2 regions of the Stenotrophomonas sp. STEN046 genome follow, and region 1 is predicted to be linked to the other one. Evidence: riboswitches for the same ligand, from Rfam matches in the RefSeq annotation. Region 1 holds a riboswitch; the other holds the start of a gene.
The links. Region 1 has a riboswitch for glycine ahead of ACVOLJ_RS03890 (trimeric intracellular cation channel family protein). Riboswitches for the same ligand answer to the same signal wherever they lie in the genome.
Positions count from the first base shown of each region.

Region 2: linked by a shared signal. The riboswitch ahead of gcvP (aminomethyl-transferring glycine dehydrogenase) and the one ahead of ACVOLJ_RS03890 (trimeric intracellular cation channel family protein) in region 1 are both predicted to bind glycine.

Region 1 covers NZ_JBRRDR010000004.1:154,350-161,719, reverse strand. The annotation lists gene ACVOLJ_RS03920 (primosomal protein N') at 1-1,233, shown strand, start outside; gene ACVOLJ_RS03915 (glutathione S-transferase family protein) at 1,282-1,902, opposite strand; gene ACVOLJ_RS03910 (NYN domain-containing protein) at 1,980-2,774, opposite strand; gene ACVOLJ_RS03905 (NAD(P)/FAD-dependent oxidoreductase) at 2,896-4,176, shown strand; gene ACVOLJ_RS03900 (nuclear transport factor 2 family protein) at 4,264-4,695, opposite strand; gene ACVOLJ_RS03895 (GIY-YIG nuclease family protein) at 4,767-5,042, opposite strand; glycine riboswitch at 5,083-5,172, shown strand; glycine riboswitch at 5,186-5,291, shown strand; gene ACVOLJ_RS03890 (trimeric intracellular cation channel family protein) at 5,374-5,991, shown strand; gene ACVOLJ_RS03885 (MdtA/MuxA family multidrug efflux RND transporter periplasmic adaptor subunit) at 6,231-7,370, shown strand, end outside.
Region 2 covers NZ_JBRRDR010000012.1:2,483-9,852, reverse strand. The annotation lists gene ACVOLJ_RS08145 (amino acid permease) at 1-579, shown strand, start outside; gene ACVOLJ_RS08140 (VOC family protein) at 686-1,096, shown strand; gene gcvP (aminomethyl-transferring glycine dehydrogenase) at 1,196-4,063, opposite strand; glycine riboswitch at 4,125-4,227, opposite strand; gene ACVOLJ_RS08130 (multidrug effflux MFS transporter) at 4,527-5,750, shown strand; gene ACVOLJ_RS08125 (siderophore-interacting protein) at 5,896-6,792, shown strand; gene ACVOLJ_RS08120 (hypothetical protein) at 6,871-7,263, shown strand; gene ACVOLJ_RS08115 (M2 family metallopeptidase) at 7,364-7,370, opposite strand, start outside.

The DNA.
Region 1 (7,370 bases):
GTCGACGAAGAGCACGATGGCAGCTACAAGCAGCAGGATGGCATCCGCTACCACGCACGCGATTTCGCCCTGGTACGGGCCAAGGCACTGGGCATCCCGGTGCTGCTGGGCAGCGCCACACCGTCGCTGGAAACGCTGCACAACACCTATGCCGGCCGCTACACGCACCTGCGCCTGAAACAGCGGGCCGGTGATGCGCGCCCACCGCGCGTGCGCATCCTGGATGTACGCAAGCGGCCGCTGCGCGATGGCCTTTCCGCCGACGTGCTGGCCGGCATCGGCGAACACCTGCAGCGTGGCCAGCAGGTGCTGGTGTTCAAGAACCGGCGCGGCTATGCGCCGGTGCTGCTGTGCCACGACTGCGGCTGGACCGCACCGTGCAATCGCTGCGATGCACCGATGACCGTGCATGGCGGTGGCCGTCGCCTGCAATGCCATCACTGTGGTGCGCGGCAGCCGGCACCGTTGGCCTGCCCTGCGTGCGGCAGCCTGGCACTGCAGCCGCAGGGCATCGGTACCGAGCGGCTGGAAGAACATCTGGTCAGCGCATTCGCCGATTTCCCGGTGGTGCGCATCGATCGTGGCACCACCTCACGGCGCGATGCGCTGGAGCAGCAGCTGGCGAAGCTCGGCGATCAACCCGGCATCCTGGTGGGCACGCAGATCCTGGCCAAGGGCCACGACCTGCCCAAGCTGACCCTGGTGGTGGTGGTGGGTATCGACGAAGGTCTGTTCTCGGCAGACTTCCGCGCCAGCGAAAAACTGGCACAGCAGCTGATCCAGGTCGCCGGTCGAGCCGGTCGCGCGCGCGATCCGGGCGAGGTCTGGCTGCAGACCCATCACCCGGGGCATCCGTTGCTGGAAACGCTGGTCAATGGTGGTTACCACCCCTTCGCGCAGGCCGAGTTGAACCAGCGCCAGGCCGCAGGCTTCCCCCCCTTCGCACACCTTGCATTGATGCGTGCCGAAGCCCAGCAGGTGGAGCACGCCAATGCGTTCCTGCTGGCCGCGCGGCAGTTGCTGGGCGAGCAGACCGTGGTGGAAGCCTATGGACCGATGCCGGCACCGATGCCGCGCCGCGCCGGTTACCAGCGTACGCAGCTGCTGTTGTCGGCCAACCAGCGGCCGCCGCTGCATGGCGTGCTGGCGCAGCTGGTGCCGCAGCTGTATGCGCTGCCCGAAGCACGCAAGGTGCGCTGGTCGCTGGATGTGGATCCGACGGATCTGTACTGAGAACACGGGGACGGTCGCGCCGGGCCATGCCCGGCGCCCCCGTTGCGCTTACGTCATCGGTGACATCACGCCACGCTGGTACGCCGGGCGTTCGCGCAGCCGTTCATACCACGCCTGCAGATGCGGCAGGTCCGGGCGCTGGATCGGCAGTTCGAACCAGGCATAGATCAGCGAGCCCAGCGCGATGTCGCCCATCGCGAAGGTTTCGCCCGACAGCCAGGGCTGCGTGGCCAGTGCCGCGTTGGGCAGTGCCAGGTAGTCACCCGCGCGCACGATTGCCGCATTGATGCGCGCTTCATCGCGGTCGGCCGGCGCGGTGCGCATGATGCCCCAGATCAGTTCGGAGTACAGCGGCGCCATGCGCGAAGTGCTCCAGTCCATCCACTTCTCGGCCTGCGCACGTTCCATGGGATCCTCGGCGTACAGCGTACCCAGCGCGTAGCGGGCACTGAGGTAGCGCACGATCGTGTTCGATTCCCAAAGCGGCAGGCCGTGGTCTTCGATCACCGGAACCAACCCGTTCGGATTCATCGCCACATATTCCGGCGACTGCGTGCCACCGTGGCTGCCACCGACCTCGATGGACTCGTAGGGCAGGCCGATTTCTTCGGCACACCACAGCACTTTGCGGACGTTGCTGGAATTGCGACGGCCCCAGATCTTCAACATGCGGGTTTCCTTGCTGGCAATGCGAGCGGCAACGATACGCCTGATCGGGCGGGGCGTGTGCGTGCCGCTGCGTCGCGCTACCGGTTCTTCTTCGGCAGTGCGCGCACGTAGGACGATTTACCGTCCTTCTTCAGCTCGAACAAGCCGATCGCGGCCAGCAGATCGCTGAGCTTGCCGTAACCGTAGTTGCGCGGGTCGAACGAAGCCTGGTTGCCGATCTGGCTGCCGACCGGGCCAAGGTGCGACCAGCCATCCTCGCCTTCGGCCGAGGACACCGCACGCCGCAGCATCTTCACCAGCCGGGTGTCGCTGCGCATTTCCGCCCCGCTCTTGCGCGGGCGTGCATCGTCGCCGGCCACCTGCTCACTGGGTGCCTGCTCGCTGGAAGCCTGTTCGCTCGACGCCTGCTCGACATCCTGCACGCTGGCATGGGTCTGTCCCAGTGCTTCCAGGTAGGTGAATTTCGAACACGCATTGACGAATGGTTCCGGCGTCTTCTTCTCGCCGAAGCCATAGACCTTCACGCCGTCGGTCAGCAGGCGCATCACCATCGGGGTGAAGTCGGCATCGCTGGACACGATCGCGAACCCATCGAGGTTGCGCGCGTACAGCAGGTCCATCGCGTCGATCACCATCGCCATGTCCGAGGCGTTCTTGCCCTTGCTGTAGGCGAACTGCTGGATCGGCCGGATCGCGTATTCGTGCAGCACCGCCTCCCAGCCCTTCAAGCGGGGGCTCTTCCAGTTGCCGTAGGCACGCCGCACGTTGGCCACGCCATAGCGGGCCACTTCGGCCAGGACTTCGTCGATCTTCGAGGCCGGCGCGTTGTCGGCGTCGATCAACAGGGCGATGCGCTTTTCCGGTTCGCTCATGGGCTGCTCGCGGGTGGTTGCCTGAACCCGAGTATCGCCGATCCGGACACACGCTGACGTGACAACGACCGGCCATGCGAAGATGCCAGTCACTTTCCCCATGCCCCCCTGGAGTGAGTCGATGAGTCGTGATCGCGTCCCCCACCTGGTCGTTGTCGGCGGCGGTTTTGCCGGCCTGTGGGCTACCCGTGCGCTGGCCCGCGAACGCATACGCATCACCCTGGTCGACCGCCGCAACCACCACCTGTTCCAGCCGCTGCTGTACCAGGTGGCCACCGCTGGACTGTCTGCGCCGGATATCGCTGCGCCGCTGCGCCATATCCTCGGCCATCAGCGCAATGTGGAAGTGCGCCTTGGCGAAGTGGTGGCCATCGACAAGGACGCACGCCAGGTGCGCATGGCCGATGGCAGCGCGCTGGACTACGACAGCCTGCTGCTGGCCACCGGTGCGACCCATGCCTACTTCGGCAATGACCAGTGGGCCGACGATGCGCCCGGCCTGAAGACGCTGGACGATGCCATCGCGCTGCGCCGCAAGCTGCTGCTGGCCTTCGAGCGCGCCGAGGCCGAACCGGACCCGGCGAAGAAGGCCGCGTGGCTGAGTTTTGCCGTGGTCGGCGGCGGCCCCACCGGTGTGGAACTTGCCGGCACCCTGGCCGAAATCGCCCGGCACACGCTGCGCAATGAATTCCGGCATATCGATCCGGCCAGCGCCAAGGTACGGCTGGTCGAAGCCGGCCCGCGCGTGCTGTCCACCTTCCCCGAAGTGCTTTCGCTGAAGGCGCGCCGGCAGCTGGAAAAGCTGGGCGTGGAAGTGATGACCGGCACGCCGGTAAGCGATATCGACAGCCAGGGGTTCAAGCTGGGCGACCAGTTCGTGCCGGCGCGCACCGTGGTCTGGGCCGCCGGTGTAGCCGCCTCACCGCTGGCGCGAACACTGGATGTACCGCTGGACCGCGCCGGTCGCGTGCAGGTGCAACCCGACCTGACCCTGCCCGGCCATCCCGAACTGTTCGTGGCAGGCGACCTGGCCGCACTGAACCAGGCCAACGGCAAGCCGGTACCCGGCGTTGCGCCCGCCGCCAAGCAGATGGGCAAGTACGTGGCCGATACCCTGCGCGCACGCCTGCATGACAAGCCGGCACCGGGGCCGTTCAAGTACGCCGATTTCGGCAACCTGGCCACCATCGGCCGCATGGCCGCGATCGTGCATCTGGGCAGGCTGCAGCTGTCGGGCGTGCTGGCCTGGTGGTTCTGGCTGGCCGCGCACGTGTTCTTCCTGATCGGCTTCCGCAACCGCGTCGTGGTGCTGCTGAACTGGGCGGTGGCGTACTGGAGCTACCAGCGCAGCGCGCGCATCATTTTTGGTGATGATCAGGACGACCGGCGGCCGAAGCGGTAGGGTCCACGCGCGGCGTGCCCCTGTAGAGCCGAGCCCATGCTCGGCTTCTGCAATCCGAACGAAGTGCAGCCGAGCATGGGCTCGGCTCTACGGCACCTTCGGTTTCGGATACCACAGCGCGTTGACGATGACCCAGCGCTGGTCGAAGCGGCCCATGTGGAAGTAGTCGACGAACCACGGGGTTTCCAGCCGTACCGAGGCGGCGTTGCCGGTCACGTCCAGCACCGTGCAACGACGGTCCCATTGATCCTTCGGCGTTTTCAGCGCGCCCTGCCTGGTCAACGAGACCAGTTCCTCCTTCGACATCCGGCGCAGGCCCAGGCGCTCGTCGGGTGTATCGCCAAGCACCGCGCGCTTGGCCAGGTCCGGATGCAGGGAGCGGGCGACGCGCTGCGGGTCGGCTTCCAGCTGACCGTCGACGTAGTCGTGGCAGGTGGCTTCGATGGCCGCGATCGTGGCCGGGTCGGCAGCGGGGCTCGTTGCTGCGGATAGTGCGAGCAGCAGGGCAATCGTGGACATCCGGGTCTCCAGCTCTGGGCGCGGGGCGATCATCGCATGGGCCGGGTAGCCCATCCACGCATGGCGTGGATCTACAGAAGTGTTTCGGCTGGCGCCTGCAACCAGGCCAGCTTGCGTTCGCGCGGCTGCCGCTTGAGCTCCCATTCGGCGCGCGAGGCGGCGGAGCGGTCCGGGTACGCACGCACCGCCAGGATCCGCAGCGGCGGGCGGGACCGGGTGTAGCGCGCGCCCTTGCCGGCCAGGTGGGCGGCAAAGCGCGCCTCCACATCGGTGCTGATGCCCGCGTAATAGCTGCCGTCGCGGCATTCGAGCAGGTACAGGAACCAGGGAGCGGAGGGGCGGGCCATGGCCGGATTATGCCGTGCTGCACTGCAGCGGATATACTGGCGCCCGAATGCAGGAGAGAGGCGCCGCGCTGGCGCCCGCCGAAGGCGCAGGCTCCCATGATCGCTCAGGCCGGTGGGCTGGAATCCCACCAACCATGCATTCGACTCGCCGAGCTGGAGAGAGGTCACCGGGCATGCCCGGGACGATCCGCCGAAGGGGCACGCGGCCCATGCCGCTGAACTCTCAGGCAAAAGGACAGCGGGAGCGGCACCGGTCATCGTCATCCCGTCATTGCGCAGGCAGTGGCGGTATACGCGCATGGCCGGCCACACCGCGCCCGGAGCCTGTCCCATGTTGTTGTCCATCATCTACCTGATCGCCATTTCCGCCGAAGCCATGACCGGCGCCCTGTCCGCCGGCCGCCGCCGCATGGACCTGTTCGGCGTGGTCATGATCGCCTGTGTCACCGCACTTGGCGGTGGTTCGCTGCGCGACATCCTGCTCGGCCACTATCCGCTGGGCTGGGTGAAGCATCCCGAGTACCTGGGCTTCACCGTGTGTGCGGCGCTGATCGCCACCTGGGTCGCACGCTGGATGCACCACTTCCGCCGCACCTTCCTGGTGCTCGATGGCCTGGGCCTGATCGCCTTCACCCTGATCGGCTGCTCGATCGCGCGCGAGGCCGGACATGCGCTGCCGATCGTGCTGATTGCCGGCATGCTGACCGGCGCCTTCGGCGGCGTGCTGCGCGACATCCTCTGCAACGAGGTGCCGCTGATCTTCCAGAAAGAGCTGTACGCGATCATCTCACTGCTGACCGGCGCGGTGTATCTGCTGTTGCTGCATTGGGGCGTGGCCGATGCCACCGCGATCCTGTGCTGCCTGGGCGGCGGCTTCGCGCTGCGCCTGCTGGCGATCCATTACCGCTGGGAAATGCCGAAGTTCGTGTACCACGACGAGGTGCATTGAGCCATTGCGGATCGTGCGGTTGCCTGCCAGCGGCCGGCACTACCGTTTGCGCTGCATGACGTTGGTCATGCGGTAATCGCCGGCCTGATTGGCTACCATTGTCGCCCCGTCGCACGCGCGACGGCATCCAGCCACGCCGCGCCCGCGGCCCCGCCAGACACCCCCTCCCCCGCTGCCCGTGGCACATGCCGTGCCGACGGGCCCGCATGTCCCTGCCCGCGCAGGGCGCAGGATGCCGCATGTCTGTCGCCGAAAATTCCCGCTTCCGTCGCGCCCGCCCGTTGCTGGCGCTAGCCAGTCTCGCCCTCGTTGCCGCCCTGGCCGCGTGGCTGTGGCCGCGCACCGAGGTGGCCAGCAAGGGCGAAGGCAGCGGCAAGACGGTGCCGGTGCGCATCGCCCGGGCCAGCGCCGAGCCGCTGGTGCTGCGGTTGAAGGCGGTCGGTACGGTAACGCCCCTGCACAGCGTGGTGGTGCGCAGCCGCGTGGATGGCGAGCTGCTGCGCCTGCATTTCCAGGAAGGGCAGCAGGTGAAAGCGGGCGACCTGTTGGCGCAGATCGACCCTCGGCCGTATGAAGTGAAACTGGCGCAGGCACAAGGCACCCAGCAGCAGAACCTGGCTGAGCTGGAGAACGCCGAACGACAGCTGCAGCGCTACCGTGAACTGCAGCGCCAGAACTACGTTTCGGCACAGGAACTGAGCGACCAGCAGAGCAAGGTGCGGCAGCTGCAGGGACGCCGCCTCAGTGACCAGGCCACAGTAGACGAAGCCAAACTGCAGCTGCAGTACACCCGCATCGTCGCGCCTGTCAGTGGGCGCATCGGCCTGCGCCGCCTGGATGTGGGCAACTTGGTACATGCCAGCGATACCGAAGGCCTGGTGACGCTCGCGCAGACTGCACCGATCAGCGTGCTGTTCACCGTACCCGAGCCGGAACTGCCCGCGCTGCTCGAGGCCGTGCAGGCGCAGCCGGCGTTGGCAGTGGAAACCTGGGACCGCGAAGAACGCAGGCAGTTGGCCAACGGCACCCTGTCCAGCGTCGACAACCGCATCGACACCGCCACTGGCACGCTGAAGCTGCGTGCACAGTTCGACAATGCGGACCAGGGGCTGTTCCCCAACCAGTTCGTCAATGTGCGCCTGCAGCTGGGCACGCAACCGGCACTGCTGATTCCCGATGCCGCCGTGCAGTTCGGCAGCCAGGGCAATTACGTGCACATCGTCGACAAGGACAACAAGGCGCAACGCCGCAACGTGGTGCTCGGCCCTGCCGATGATGGACGCGTGGCCGTGCGCTCCGGCCTGGCGGCCGGCGACAAGGTGGTGATCGAAGGCATCGATGGACTGGAAGACGGCACCGCGGTGGAGATCATCAGCGAG
Region 2 (7,370 bases), on a different contig from region 1:
CCGTGGACCAGTGAAGCCCTGAAGTCGCCGTTTGCCGCCGTTCTGGATGTGGCCAACATTCCCGGTGCAGCCACCGCCATCACCCTGATCGCGGTGATCGCGCTGCTGTCGGCGCTCAATGCCAACCTCTACGGTGCCTCGCGCATGATGTACTCGCTGGCACAGCGCCGCGAGGCACCGGCAGTACTGGGCTGGACCGACCCGCGCCAGGTGCCGGTGATCGCCGTGCTGGCCAGCGTGCTGTTCGGCTTCGCCGCCACGGTGATGGAACTGCTGTTCCCGGACAAGGTACTGCCGGTGCTGCTGAACATCGTCGGCTCCACCTGCCTGCTGGTGTGGACGCTGTCGCTGGTTTCGCAGCTGGTGCTGCGCCGCCGTGCCGACCGCCTGGGCACCCGCCTGCCGTTCCGCATGGCCGGCTTCCCGTGGTTGACCGTGATCGGTCTGGCCGTGCTGGCGCTGATCTTCGGCCTGCTGCTGAGCGAATCGCACACCCGCCTGCAATTCCTGTCGATGGTGGCGCTGACGGCAACCATCGCCGCCAGCAGCGCCATCGCCCGGCGCCTGCGCGAGGCCTGATCGATGCCGCCGGGCATGGCCCGGCGCCACCGATACACCCTGCGCACATGCGCCCTGCCATGCTGACCGTGTGGGTCGTCACCGGCCCCTCGACCAGGAGCACCGCATGCTGCGCAGCCGCCCCTTCCTGATGTTCACCGGCCAGGCCGAAGCGGCGCTGGCGCTGTACGCCGAAGCCTTTTCCGATTTCCGCCTGCTGGCCCTGCAGCGCCATTCCGAAGGCGCAGGCGCAGGTGTGCCGGGCCAGGTGCGCCAGGCCATCTTCGTGCTGGGCGGTACCCACTACCTGTGCTTTGACAGCCTGGATGTGCACGCCTTCACCTTCACCCCCTCCCTGTCGCTGTTTGTGGAGTTCGCCAGCGCCGAGCAGCTTGATCGTGCCGCGCGCGTGCTGGGCGACGGAGGGCATTGGCTGATGCCTCTCGGCGAACATGATTTCAGCAGCCGCTACGGCTGGGTGCAGGATCGCTTCGGCGTCTCGTGGCAGCTGAGCCTGGGGCAGATGCCGGACCCGTGATGCGTTCTGCCGCTGCGCTCGCCGGGCATGGCCCGGCGCTACCGGTAAACGAATACGGCCCGCTTGCGCGGGCCGTTCCGTTGCCAGGGCGACGAAGGCTTATGCCTCCACTTCATCATCCTTGTAGGCGTCGACCGGGATGCACGCACACATCACGTTCTTGTCGCCGTACACGTTGTCCACGCGTGCCACCGGCGGCCAGTACTTCTGCAGCTTCAGGCTCGGCAGCGGGAACGCTGCCAGTTCACGCGGGTAGGCGTGGGTCCACTCGCTGGCGGTCACCGCAGTGGCGGTGTGCGGCGCGTTCTTCAGCGGGTTGTCCTCGCGGTCCAGGCGGCCGTCTTCGATCGCGGTGATCTCTTCACGGATCTGGATCATCGCGTCGATGAAGCGGTCCAGTTCGTGCAGCGATTCGCTCTCGGTCGGCTCGACCATCAGCGTGCCGGCCACCGGGAAGCTCAGCGTCGGGGCATGGAAGCCGAAGTCGATCAGGCGCTTGGCCACGTCCTCGGCGCCGATGCCGCTGGTCTTCTCCAGCGGACGCACGTCCAGGATGCACTCGTGCGCGACCAGGCCATTGCGGCCGGTGTACAGGGTCTTGAAGTGCGGGGCCAGGCGCTTGGCGATGTAGTTGGCGTTGAGCTGGGCGACCTGGGTCGCCTTGCGCAGGCCTTCGGTGCCCATCATCGCGATGTACATCCAGCTGATCGGCAGGATAGAGGCGCTGCCGAAGCTGGCCGCGCTGACCATGCCGACCGGGCCGTTGTCACCCAGCTTGCCCGGCAGGAACGGAGCCAGGTGCTCCTTGACCGCACACGGGCCAACGCCCGGGCCGCCGCCGCCGTGCGGGATGCAGAAGGTCTTGTGCAGGTTCAGGTGGGAAACGTCCGAACCCCACTTGCCCGGCTTGGCCACGCCGACCAGGGCGTTCATGTTGGCACCGTCGGTGTACACCTGGCCGCCGTGCTTGTGGATGATCTCGCAGATCTCCACCACTTCTTCCTCGAACACGCCGTGCGTGGACGGGTAGGTCATCATGATCGCGGCCAGGCGGTCGCTGTACTTCTCGGCATTGAGGCGGATGTCTTCCACATCGACATTGCCGTTGGCGTCGGTCTTGGTCACCACCACCTTCATGCCGCACATCTGTGCCGAGGCCGGGTTGGTGCCGTGCGCCGAATCCGGGATCAGGCAGATGTCACGATGGTCTTCGCCGCGCGAGCGATGGTAGGCACGGATCGCCAGCAGGCCGGCGTACTCGCCCTGCGCGCCGGAGTTCGGCTGCAGGCTCACCGCGTCGTAGCCGGTGCACTCGACCAGCATCGCTTCCAGCGACTCGATCAGTTCCTTGTAGCCCAGCGCCTGCTCGGCCGGCACCAGCGGATGGATCTGCGAGAACTCCGGCCAGGTCACCGGGATCATCTCGGCGGTGGCATTGAGCTTCATCGTGCACGAGCCCAGCGGGATCATCGTGCGGTCCATCGCCAGGTCCTTGTCGGCCAGCGAACGCAGGTAGCGCAGCAGTTCGTGCTCGCTGTGGTGGGTGTTGAACACCGGGTGGGTCAGGAACTCAGACTGGCGCAGCAGGCCGGCCGGCAGCGCGTCGGCGGTGCTGGCATCCAGTGCGTCCACATCCAGCGAAGCGCCGAACACCGACGCCACGGCCACGATGTCGGCGCGGGTGGTGGTTTCGTCCAAGCTGATGCCGACCGAGTCGCTGTCGATCGCACGCAGGTTGTAACCGGCGGCACGGGCCTTGGCGTGGATCTCATCGGCGTGCACGCCGGTGACATGCAGGGTGTCGAAGAAGTCGCCACCGACCTGCACGCCGGCACTGCGCAGCGCGCTGGCAAGGATCGAGGCCAGGCGGTGGGTGCGGCGGGCGATGCGGGTCAGGCCTTCCGGGCCGTGGTAGACGGCATACATCGAGGCCATCACCGCCAGCAGCACCTGCGCGGTGCAGATGTTGGAGGTGGCCTTCTCGCGACGGATGTGCTGCTCGCGGGTCTGCAGGGTCAGGCGGTAGGCCGGGTTGCCCTGTGCGTCGATCGACACGCCGATCAGGCGGCCCGGCATCGAACGCTTGTAGGCATCACGGCAGGCCATGAACGCAGCGTGCGGGCCACCGAAGCCGAACGGCACGCCGAAACGCTGGCTGTTGCCGACCACGATGTCCGCGCCCCATTCACCGGGTGCAGCCAGCAGGGTCAGCGCCAGCAGATCGGTGGCCACGGCCACCAGGCCGCCGCGTGCGTGCACGGCATCGACCAGCGCCTTGTAGTCGCCGACCTGGCCGAAGGTATCCGGGTACTGCAGCAGCAGGCCGAAGCCGTCCGCTTCCAGCGCTTCGGCCGGCGTACCCACGCGCAGCACGATGCCGAGCGGTTCTGCGCGCGTGCGCAGCAGTTCCAGCGTCTGCGGGTGCACAGCGTCGTGCACGAAGAAGGTGTCCGACTTCGACTTGGCTGAACGCTTGGCCAGGGTCATCGCTTCGGCCGCGGCGGTCGCTTCGTCCAGCAGCGAGGCGTTGGCGATTTCCATGCCGGTCAGGTCGGCGCACAGGGTCTGGAAGTTGATCAGCGCTTCCATGCGGCCCTGCGAGATTTCCGCCTGGTACGGGGTGTAGGCGGTGTACCAGGCCGGATTTTCCAGGATGTTGCGCAGGATCACGTTCGGCGTGTGGGTACCGTAGTAGCCCTGGCCGATGAAGCTGCGCAGCACGGTGTTCTTGTCGGCGATCGCGCGGATCTTGGCCAGCGCCTGCACTTCGGTGATCGACTCCGGCAGCGCCAGCGGTGCCGGCGACTTGATCTTGGCCGGCACGATGGCATCGGTCATCGCATCCAGCGAGGCGTGGCCGATGACGCCGAGCATCTGCGCGATCTCCGCATCGTTGGGGCCGATGTGGCGCTCGACGAAGGCCGAATGATGCTCGAGCTCACGCAGGGAAGGGGTGTTCTGGGACATGGCGAAGGATCCGTCAGGAAAGGGCACACGCACGGGCACAAGCCGCCGGTCGGCGGTCTGCGGGCGCCCCTCTGTCCTTTTGCCTGAGAGTTTAAAAGCGCGGCGGACCGCAGCTTCGTGCCCCTTCGGCGCCGGATCGAACCGGTCTCTCCAGAGTTCTGTTACGGGTGGTATCGGGCCTGAGCGATTACGGGCGTTGCGCCTTCGGCAGCGGTGTTCCGCTTCTCCCACCGTGTTGCCCGCCGATTATAGCCCGTTGCCGCTGCCCGACGGTGGCCTTTTGCGGCCCTGTGGGGCTGAATGGCCGATGGCCCGGGCGTGCGTTTTGTGCAGCTGTGCATGGCGCCGGGCGCATTACCCACCTATGATGGCCGGATTCTCGTATTCATCTGGCGCCGTCCCTGCTGCAGGGGATCGGCGCCCGCCGTGCGTGCCGCGCATGGCCCTGCCGGACGCTTGCCCGATGACCGCCGCTGTTGCTCCTTCCACCCGCCGCATGGCCCTGCTGCTCGCCGGCCTTGCCATGTTCGGTCCGTTCTCGATCGACACCATCTTTCCTGCGTTCCCGCAGCTGGCCGAGCGCCTGGCGGTGGACGAGGTCGCCGTGCAGCAGACCATCAGCGTGTACCTGCTGTTCTACGGCCTGATGAGCCTTGCACATGGCCCGCTGTCCGATGCCTGGGGCCGCAAGCGGGTGATCCTGGGGGGGCTGGTGGTGTTCGTCGGCGCCTCGGTGGGCTGTGCACTGTCCACCGACCTGACCACGCTGCTGGCCTTCCGCGCGCTGCAGGGCCTGTCGGCCGGCGTGGGCATGATCGTCGGGCGCGCCGTCATCCGCGACCTGTACCACGGCCACGATGCCCAGCGGCTGATGAGCCAGGTGTCGATGCTGTTCGGCATCGCTCCGGCCATCGCGCCGATCATTGGCGGCTGGATCCTGCTCAGTGGCGCCGGTTGGCCGCTGATCTTCTGGTTCCTGGTGGTGTTCTCGCTGGTGCTGCTGGCGGCCACGGCGCGGTTCCTGCCGGAAACCCATCCGCCACACGCGCGGGTGGGGTTGTCCCCGCGCACGCTGATGCGCGATTACGTGCGCATCGGCTTCAACCCGCGTTTCCTGCGCCTGGCGCTGGCCGGCAGCATCGGCTTCGGCGGCATCTTCCTGTACATCTCCTCGGCGCCGGCCATCGTGATGCAGCACCTGCACCTGGGTGAGGGCGGGTTTGCGTGGTTGTTCATTCCCACCATCGGCGGCATGACCACCGGTTCGTTCCTGTCCGGGCGCATGGCCGGGCACAGCACACCGACCCGCCAGGTTTCCATCGGGTTCACCCTGTGTGCGCTGTCTGCACTGCTGAACATCGGTTACGTCAGCCTGGCGCCGCAGTTCGCACTGCCCTGGGCGGTGATGCCGATCTTCCTGGGTGGCATGGGCATGGCGTTGATCTTCCCGATCCTGGCGCTGGCCGTGCTGGACATGTACCCCCAGCAGCGCGGCCTGGCCTCGTCGCTGCAGGCGTTCGTGCAGCTGATGATCAGCACGGTGGTGGCCGGCCTTGTGTCGCCGCTGCTGCACGGTAGTCCGCTGCACTTGGCGCTGGGCCAGGCCGGTTTCTTCGCCGCAGGCTTCGTGTTCTGGTACTGGGAGCACCGGCGCGAGCGTGCATCGCAGGCAGTGGGCACGGCGTAACGGGCAGCATGCAGGGGTAGGGCAGGCCGGCAGGCCTGCAAGGCCCGGCAACGGGCAGCAACCGGACTAGGCTGGGGATTCCAGCCAGCCGGTACGTGGATGCACGACAGCCAGCCAATCCGATGTCGTTGCATGAGGTACCCCCATGGCTGCACAGCAGACCTACCGCCTGTTCGAGGTGGCGCTGAAGGAGCGCCGCGTCCTTTCTCCTTCGCTGGACCGCATGGTGTTCACCGGCGTCGACGTGGCGGGGATGAAGACCGAGGGGCCGGACCAGCGGATCAAGGTGTTTTTCCCCTTGCCCGGCCAGCAGGTGCCGGAAGTGCCCCGCGGCGAGGACTGGTACCGGCGCTACCGCACGTTGCCCGACAGCCTGCGGCCGCCGATGCGCACCTACACCATCCGCCAGCTGCGCGCCGATCAATGCGAAGTGGACGTGGATTTCGTCCTGCACGGTGAAACCGGCCCGGCCTCGCGTTGGGCCATCCACGCACGGCCGGGTGACCGCGTCGTGCTGTTGGCCCCCGATGCCGAGTGCGCTGACAGCAGCGAAGGCTGGGAGTGGAAGCCACCGGCGGGCGTTGGCCAGGTGCTGCTGGTGGCCGACGAAACCGCCCTGCCGGCCGTGGCAGGCATTCTCGAGGAGCTGGCCGGGCTGGCCAATCCGCCGCGCGCACTGGCCCTGCTGGAGGTTGCCCAGGCCGGTGACGCGGTGCCGTTGAAGGCACCACCCGGCGCCGAGCTGGTGTGGCTGCCACGCGGGCAGTCCACGCATGGCCAGCCACTGCTGCAGGCGGTGCAGGCCCGGCTGGCATCGGCCTCGACCGTGGCCGATGGGGATGCGCTGGACGAGATCGACGTGGATACGCAGATCCTGTGGGAACAGGCCGATGCCGCTGCCAGCGGGGCGCTGTACGCCTGGGTGGCGGGCGAGGCCGGGGCGGTGATGGCGATCCGCCGCCACCTGCTGCGCGACTGTGGACTGGACCGCGGCATGGCCACTTTCATGGGCTACTGGCGGCACGGACGGGTGCTGGATTGAGGGTGCCTCCAGCGCTGCGTGAACCGGGGCGGGGGCGCGCTGGGTTATCCTTGCGCCCCCGCAACGCAAGCCCCATCGATGTCCACCTCTTCCAAATCCCGCCGCGACCAGCGCCGTCGCCAGGAACAGCAGGCCGCCAACAAGGCCGCCGCCACCGCCTCGCCCGTTGAGCCGCATGCCGAGCTGCGCGACATGCAGCGCACGCTGCTGGCCGGTATCGTCCGCCGCGACGGCGAATGGGTGCTGGGCATGGATGGCCGCATTGCCGGGCAGAGTGACAGCGCCGCGCAGGTGCTGTCGCTGATCATGCAGGCGGGTGAACTGCACGAGCGCAATGGCACGCCGGTGCGGTTGGTGTACTCCGACGCGCTGCGCGATGCGGCGCAGGCCGAGGCCAACGCGAAGGGGCAGACCTTCGATGAATTCAAGGCCGAACTGGCCGCGCAGCTGGCGGCGAAGAAGAACAACTGAAGGCCTGCGGCAACCACCGCGCCTGGACTGATTGCACCGCCAGGCATGGCCCGGCGCTACCGGAACGAAAAGGGCGGATCCTTGCGGATCCGCCCTTTTTTCATTTT